One region of the Streptomyces sp. NPDC016677 genome, then DNA from elsewhere that is predicted to be linked to it. Evidence: riboswitches for the same ligand, from Rfam matches in the RefSeq annotation. Region 1 holds a riboswitch; the other holds the start of a gene.
The links. Region 1 has a riboswitch for glycine ahead of gcvP (aminomethyl-transferring glycine dehydrogenase). Riboswitches for the same ligand answer to the same signal wherever they lie in the genome.
Positions count from the first base shown of each region.

Region 2: another riboswitch for glycine. It lies ahead of gcvT (glycine cleavage system aminomethyltransferase GcvT); the one in region 1 lies ahead of gcvP (aminomethyl-transferring glycine dehydrogenase).

Region 1 covers NZ_JBVHEO010000025.1:9,534-13,443, reverse strand. The annotation lists gene gcvP (aminomethyl-transferring glycine dehydrogenase) at 1-2,135, opposite strand, end outside; glycine riboswitch at 2,317-2,411, opposite strand; gene ACZ3IG_RS34900 (PRC-barrel domain-containing protein) at 2,538-2,912, shown strand; gene ACZ3IG_RS34895 (DNA polymerase IV) at 3,192-3,910, opposite strand, start outside.
Region 2 covers NZ_JBVHEO010000008.1:283,673-287,582, reverse strand. The annotation lists gene glyA (serine hydroxymethyltransferase) at 1-422, opposite strand, end outside; gene gcvH (glycine cleavage system protein GcvH) at 435-815, opposite strand; gene gcvT (glycine cleavage system aminomethyltransferase GcvT) at 948-2,066, opposite strand; glycine riboswitch at 2,106-2,233, opposite strand; glycine riboswitch at 2,234-2,328, opposite strand; gene ACZ3IG_RS23015 (AAA family ATPase) at 2,508-3,185, shown strand; gene ACZ3IG_RS23010 (enhanced serine sensitivity protein SseB) at 3,232-3,910, shown strand, end outside.

The sequences.
Region 1 (3,910 bases):
CAGAACGTCTTGTGCAGGTTGAGGTGGGAGACGTCGCCGCCGAAGTGGCCCGGCCGGGCGAGGCCGACCAGGGCGTTGAGGTTGGCGCCGTCCACGTACACCTGGCCGCCCGCGTCGTGCACGGCCGCGCAGATGTCGGCGACGTGCGCCTCGAAGACACCGTGCGTGGACGGATACGTGATCATCAGCACCGCCAGCTCGTCGCGGTGCTGCTCGATCTTGGCCCGCAGGTCCTCGACGTCGATCTCGCCGTCCTCGGCGGTCTTGACGACGACGACCTTCATCCCGGCCATGACGGCGCTGGCGGCGTTGGTGCCGTGCGCGGAGGACGGGATCAGGCAGACGGTCCGCTGCTCGTCGCCGTTGGCGCGGTGGTATCCGCGTACGGCGAGCAGGCCGGCCAGCTCGCCCTGCGACCCGGCGTTGGGCTGGAGCGAGACCTTGTCGTACCCGGTGACCTCGGCCAGCCGCTCCTCCAGCTCGCGGATGAGCGTGAGGTAGCCCTGCGCCTGCTCGGCGGGGGCGAAGGGGTGCAGCTGCCCGAACTCGGGCCAGGTCACCGGCTCCATCTCGGTCGTCGCGTTGAGCTTCATGGTGCAGGAGCCCAGCGGGATCATGCCGCGGTCCAGCGCGTAGTCCCGGTCGGCCAGCCGGCGCAGGTAGCGCAGCATCGCGGTCTCGGAGCGGTGCTGGTGGAAGACGGGGTGGGTCAGGAACTCGTCGGTGCGCAGCAGCCCCTCGGGCAGCGCGTCCCCGGTCGCCGCGTCCAGCGCCTCGATGTCGCCCTCGGCCCCGAACGCGTTCCACACCCCGCCGATCTGCGCGCGCGTGGTCGTCTCGTCGCAGGCCATCGAGACGTGGTCGGCGTCGACGAGCCGCAGGTTGACCCCGTTCTGCCGGGCCGCGGCGACGATCTCGGCGGCCCGCCCGGGCACCCGTGCCGTGACCGTGTCGAAGTAGTCGCCGTGGACGATCTCGACACCGCCCGCCGCGAGCCCCGCGGCGAGGACGGCGGCGTACCGGTGGGTGCGCCGGGCGATGCCGCGCAGCCCCTCGGGACCGTGGTACACGGCGTACATCCCGGCCATGACGGCGAGCAGCACCTGCGCGGTGCAGATGTTGCTGGTGGCCTTCTCGCGGCGGATGTGCTGCTCGCGGGTCTGCAGGGCCAGCCGGTAGGCCCGGTTCCCGTCGGCGTCCACGGAGACGCCCACCAGCCGCCCGGGCAGGCTGCGCGCCATCTTCTCCTGTACGGCCATGTAGCCGGCGTGCGGTCCGCCGAAGCCCATCGGCACCCCGAACCGCTGGGTCGTGCCCACCGCGATGTCGGCGCCCAGCTCACCGGGCGACTTCAGCAGCGTCAGCGCGAGCAGATCGGCGGCGACGGTGACCAGCGCGCCCAGCTCGTGCGCCCGGTCGATCACCGGCTTGATGTCGCGTACGGCACCGGAGGCGCCCGGGTACTGGATCAGTACGCCGTTGATCTCCCGCTCCGCGACCTGAGCCGGGATGCCCTCGGCGAGGTCGGCGACGACGACCTCGACGCCGGTCGGTTCGGCCCGCGTCCGGATCACGGCGATGGTCTGCGGCAGCGCGTCCGCGTCGACCAGGAACAGCCCCTTCTTGTTCTTCCCCATCCGCCGCGACAGCGCCATCGCCTCGGCGGCGGCCGTGCCCTCGTCGAGCAGCGAGGCCCCGGAGGTCGGCAGCCCGGTCAGCTCGGCCACCATGGTCTGGAAGTTGAGCAGCGCCTCCAGGCGCCCCTGGGAGATCTCCGGCTGGTAGGGCGTGTACGCGGTGTACCAGGCCGGGTTCTCCATGACGTTGCGCAGGATCACGGGCGGCGTGAACGTGCCGTGGTACCCGAGCCCGATCATCGAGTCGAGCACCTGGTTGCGGTCGGCCAGCGCGCGCAGTTCGGCCAGCACCTCGGCCTCCGTGCGCGCCCGGGGCAGGTCCAGTGCGCCGGCGCTCTTGATCACGTCCGGCACGGCGGCGGACGTCAGCTCGTCGAGCGAGCCGTACCCGACCTGGGCGAGCATCTTGGCCCGGGCCTCGTGGTCGGGGCCGATGTGACGCTGCTCGAACGGAATTCCCTGTTCGAGCTCGGAGAGCGGAGTGCGGTGGGCTGTCATGGTGCGGAGGCCTCCTGGTCTGACGCGACCTGCGAGGGACACCCACGGCACGGGTGCCCCGACGGCCTCCCCCTCTGTCATCTCGACCTGAGAGCTTCACCGGGATCCTGTCGGGCCGTCCCGGCTTTCACCGTCGGTGAGAGCGGAAGCCGTCGACACCCGCTCTGCTTTCCAGAGTGACCTCGTCCGTGCGGTACGTGGGCCTGAGAGATTCCGGGGAGGATTTGCTCCTTCGGCGCCTCCGATGTATCCGGAGGACTCTCCCGCACGGGGTCAGCAGCCGCTCGCCAGCCTACCAGCGAGGCCCACGCACGGTCTTTCGAGTGGCCGCACATCCGAATGTGCTCTTTTGTAGTGCTTACGGATGATGTACCGGATGGTTGGCGACCACCTGGAGGGCCCGTGCGTACCGACATCGACCCGCGCAACCTGATCGGCCGCAAGGCGTTCGACCGCAACGGCACGAGGATCGGCACCGTCGACGAGGTCTACCTCGATGACGCCACCGGCGTACCCGAATGGGCGGCCATACGCACCGGCCTCTTCGGCCGGGACGCCTTCGTCCCCCTGGAGCCCAGCGAACTGGTCGACGGCACGCTGCGGGTGCCCTTCGACCGCGCGCTGATCAAGGAGGCCCCCGACTTCGGCGTCGGCCGCCACCTCTCCCCGGAACAGGAACTCCAGCTCTACCACCACTACGGCCTCGACATCGCCGCCCCGTCCCCCCTGCCCGACCGCGACTTCGGCAAGCTGGCGGGCCAGGAGGAGACGACCTGAGGCGTACGGGTACGGGGCGCGTCCGTCACCGCCGAGCCGCCGGACGTGGCGGCGTCGGCCACCCGCCTGGCCCGCGCGGGGGACCAGCGACGATGAGTGGCACCGCTCCTTCGGGATCAACGCGGCTCGCGGGCGTCCGGCCGACCCGCCCCGGCACCTCGGCGCCTTCCGCGGCGTCCACGGCGCGCGCCGCCGGCCCCGGCAGGCGCCGACCGCCCCTGCTCCTCCCGCTCCTCCGGCACGGCCGGCGAGGCCGCCCGCGCCCACGCCGCCCGACCGTCACCCCGCACCGGACGGCCCCACCGCGTCCACCGGACCGGCGGCAGCCGAGGGTCTTCGCTCCACCAACGGCAGCGGTTCCGCCGGCTCCAGCTCCGGATCGTCGGTCCGGAAGGTCCGCACCCGCCCCGGCCGGGTCGACAGCGGCGTCTCGAAGCGCACCGTGACCCGCCCCAGACCGCTGCCCTGCACCCACCCGTGCCCGTACACGGCGTGCCGTACGTCGTGCCCCGACGGCCAGCGGCGCTCGGCGGGCGGGAGGTCGGGCTCGGCGGGCCCGCGCCGGTCGGTCTCCTCGGCCGGCGCCGACGGCTGAGCCGGCTCCTCCGCCTCCGCCCGCTCCCCGGCCGCCTGCGCGAACAGGTCCTCCTGCGTGTAGTCGGCCAGCCCGGTGACCCCGACGCCGAGCAGCCGCACCCCGCCGGTGGTGTCCACGGCGTCCAGCAGCCGCGCCGCCGCCTCCGCGACCACCGCCGGGTCGTCCGTGGGCCCGCGCAGCGTCTCGGACCGGGTCAGGGTGGAGAAGTCGTAACGCCGTACCTTCAGCACGATGGTGCGCCCGGACAGCCCCGCGTCGCGCAGCCGCCGCACACACCGGCCGGCCAGCCGCCGCACCTCCAGACCGACCCGGGTGCGGTCGTGGATGTCCACGTCGTAGGTGTCCTCCACTGACACCGACTTGGCCTCCCGCTCGGCCACCACGGGCCGCTCGTCGTGTG
Region 2 (3,910 bases), on a different contig from region 1:
TCGTAGAGCCTGCCGGAGAAGTTGATCTTCATGCCGTGGGTCAGGTGACCGCCGTGGGCGAGGTTCAGGCCCATGATCGTGTCGCCCGGGTCCAGCAGCGCGAACATCGCCGCCGCGTTGGCCTGGGCGCCGGAGTGCGGCTGCACGTTGGCGTGCTCGGCGCCGAACAGGGCCTTGATCCGGTCGACGGCGATCTGCTCGACGACGTCGACGTGCTCGCAGCCGCCGTAGTAGCGGCGGCCCGGGTAGCCCTCGGCGTACTTGTTGGTCAGCACCGAGCCCTGGGCCTCCATCACCGCGGCCGGCGCGAAGTTCTCGGAGGCGATCATCTCCAGGGTGGACTGCTGGCGGCGCAGCTCGGCGTCGACGGCGGCGGCGACGTCGGGGTCGAGTTCGTGCAGGGGGGTGTTCAGGAGGGTCATCGCGAGGGCTCCTCAGCCGGCCGAGAAGGCGGTGTACTCGTCGGCGGAGAGCAGGTCGGCCGGCTCCTCGGCGACGCGCACCTTGAACAGCCAGCCGCCCTCGAAGGGCGCGGAGTTCACCAGCGACGGGTCGTCGACGACGTCCTCGTTGACCTCGGTGACCTCGCCGGAGACGGGGGAGTACAGGTCGGAGACCGACTTGGTCGACTCCAGCTCGCCACAGGTCTCGCCCGCGGTCACGGTGGCACCGGTCTCGGGGAGCTGGACGAAGACGACGTCACCGAGGGCGTTGGCCGCGTGCTCCGTGATGCCGACCGTCGCGACGCCGTCCTCGGCGGCCGACAGCCACTCGTGCTCCTTGCTGTAGCGGAGCTGCTGGGGGTTGTTGCTCATGGCTGGATTCTCCCGTAAGAGGTGGAGTGGCGGTGAATGAGGGGGATGCCGGAAGGCGGATGTGCCCGCTCCCGGCGCCGGTCGCTGACCTGTGGACCTGTGGAGCGGCTTGCCGGTGTCCGGCGCGGTCGCTTACTTCTCGCGCCGGTAGAACGGCAGCGCCACGACCTCGTACGGCTCGTGGCTGCCGCGGATGTCCACGCCGACCCCGGGCGTCCCCGGGGCCGCGTGCGCCGCGTCGACGTACGCCATCGCGATCGGCCTGCCCAGCGTGGGGGAGGGGGCGCCGGAGGTGACCTCGCCGATCACCCGGCCGCCGGCGACCACCGCGTACCCGGCGCGCGGGACCCGGCGGCCCTCGGCGACCAGGCCGACCAGGACGCGCGGGGGGCTGTCCTGGGCGCGGGAGGCGGCCTCGGTCAGCGCCGCGCGCCCCACGAAGTCGCCCTCCTTCTCGAACTTCACCACCCGGCCGAGCCCGGCGTCGAAGGGCGTCAGCGCGGTGGTCAGCTCGTGCCCGTACAGCGGCATGCCCGCCTCCAGGCGGAGCGTGTCCCGGCAGGACAGGCCGCACGGCACCAGACCGGCCGGCGCGCCCGCCTCGGTCAGCGCCCGCCACAGCCGCTCCGCGCCGTCCGGGGCGACGAACAGCTCGAAGCCGTCCTCGCCGGTGTAGCCGGTGCGCGCGATCAGGGCGGGCACGCCGGCGACGGTGCCCGGCAGGCCGGCGTAGTACTTCAGCCCGTCCAGGTCGGCGTCGGTCAGCGCGGCGAGGACGCCCGCCGCCTCCGGCCCCTGCACGGCGAGCAGCGCGTAGGCGTCCCGGTCGTCGCGGACCTCGGCGTCGAACCCGGCCGCCCGCTCGGTGAGCGCGTCCAGCACCACCTGGGCGTTGGAGGCGTTGGCGACGACCAGGTACGTGTCGTCGGCCGTCCGGTAGACGATCAGGTCGTCCAGGATGCCGCCGTCTGCCCGGCAGATCATGGTGTAGCGGGCGCGGCCCGGCCGTACGGTGGAGATGTTGCCGACCAGCGCGAAGTCCAGCAGCGCGGCGGCCTGGGGGCCGGTGACCGTGATCTCGCCCATGTGCGAGAGGTCGAAGAGCCCGGCCCGGGTGCGTACGGCGGTGTGCTCGTCGCGCTCGGAGCCGTAGCGCAGCGGCATGTCCCAGCCGGCGAAGTCGGTCATGGTCGCGCCGAGTGCGCGGTGCACCGCGTCGAGCGCGGTGCGGCGGGGCAGGGTACTGCTCATCGGTCGTCTCCCAGGGCAGGACGGCACGGGCGAGGAAGGCCCTCCCCATCTGTCATCGGTACCTGAGAGGTTCGCCGTGACCACGCCGGTCACCGGAGTACCGGTCGTGGTCAGGACTTGCACCTTGGGTGGGGCCGCCCGGACGGCGGCCCGCTTTTCAGATGTGCCTCGCCCGCGCGGTGACGGGGCCTGAGAGATTCAAGGGAGGAACTTGCTCCTTCGGCGCCCCGGCGACGACCGGGGACTCTCCCGCGCGGATTCAAACGGCCGGTATGCAGTTGGCGCGGCCACAGTAGCACCGCCCCCGGCACCGGCCCCGGCGCCGCCTTTGTGACCGGCTTGTGGCGCGGAACGAACGAAATCGCGAGACCGCGGCATTACCTTCTCTTTACACTCGACGGGGATGGAACACGTGAACCGCCCCAGGGGAGGACGATCACGGTGAACAGGACCACGGCGTACGCCACGACCTCGGGACTCGCGCTGCCCGAGCAGCACACGGCCCCGGCCCGGGAGGCGTGCGCCGAGCGGCCCGCACCCGTCGTCCGCGACCTGCGGGACCGCGCGGGCCGCAGCCCGCACGCCCTGCTCTTCGGCCCGAAGGACCTCGTCGCGGTCACCGGCCTGCCCGGCAGCGGCAAGTCCACGCTGATGGAGCGGACCGTGCGCGGGACCCGCATCGACTCGCAGGACTCCCGCGACCGCTGGGACCGGCGCATGCCGCGCTTCCTGCCGTACGCGGTCTACCGCCCCCTCGTCCGGATCGCCCACTACGCCGGGCTGCGCCGCGCCCTGCGCTCCGGCGAGGGCGTCGTCGTGCACGACTGCGGCACCCAGACCTGGGTGCGCCGCTGGCTGGCCCGCGAGGCCCGGCGGCGCGGCGGCACCCTGCACCTGCTGCTGCTCGACGTCGACGCCGAGCAGGCGCTCCAGGGCCAGCGCGAGCGCGGCCGGGGCGTGTCCCGGTACGCGTTCCTGCGCCACCGCACGGCCACCCACCGGCTGCTGAGCGCGGCCCAGCGGGGTGAGTTGCCGCCCGGCTGCGGCGCCGCCGTCCTGCTCGACCGCGCGGCCGCCGACACCCTGCGCCGGATCGGCTTCACCGGCTCCGACCGGTAGCCTTTTCAGCCACACCAGCGGTTCCCCACAGGCGGTAGGCGAGCAGATGGACTTCCCGGCGCAGGCGCAGGCGCACCCTCACCCGCACGGCGGATGGCCCGGCAACGAACTGGAGGAGGTGCTCTCCGCCGCCCTCGGCGTGCCGGGCGCCGGCGGCCGGATAGTCGAGGTCCTCGGCCGCAGCTTCGTCTGGGTTCCGCTGCCGGGCGGCGGCGGCCCGCGCAGCGGCCCCCTGGACCTGCCCACGCTGGAGATCCAGGGCCAGGCGTACGTCCCGGTGTTCAGCTCCGAGGAGCAGTTCCGCCAGGTCGTCGGCGCGCACATGGCGTACACCATCGCGCCCGCCGTGGAGTTCGCCCGCGGTCTGCCCCCACAGGTCGGCATCGCCGTCAACCCGGACGGTGTCGTCGGCATCCCGCTGCCGCCGCCCGCCGTGGCCGAGCTGTGCCGCGCCGGACGCGGCCCGCTGGACGGCCCCGCCGGCGGCGGCCGGGTCCGGCTGTTCGAGCCCGACTGGCAGGACGACCCGGTGGACTTCCTGTCCGCGGCCTCCGCCGAGTTCGCCGCGACCGGCGTGGTCCGCACCGCCCGCCGCTGCCTGGCCGCCATCGAGACCGCCGACCCGGTCATGTTCGTCGGCGTCGAGCTCGCCCACTGGGAGGGCGACGCCCGCGCCGTCCCGCTGGACGCCCTCGGCCGCGCCCTGGGCCGCGTCCCGGTCAAGT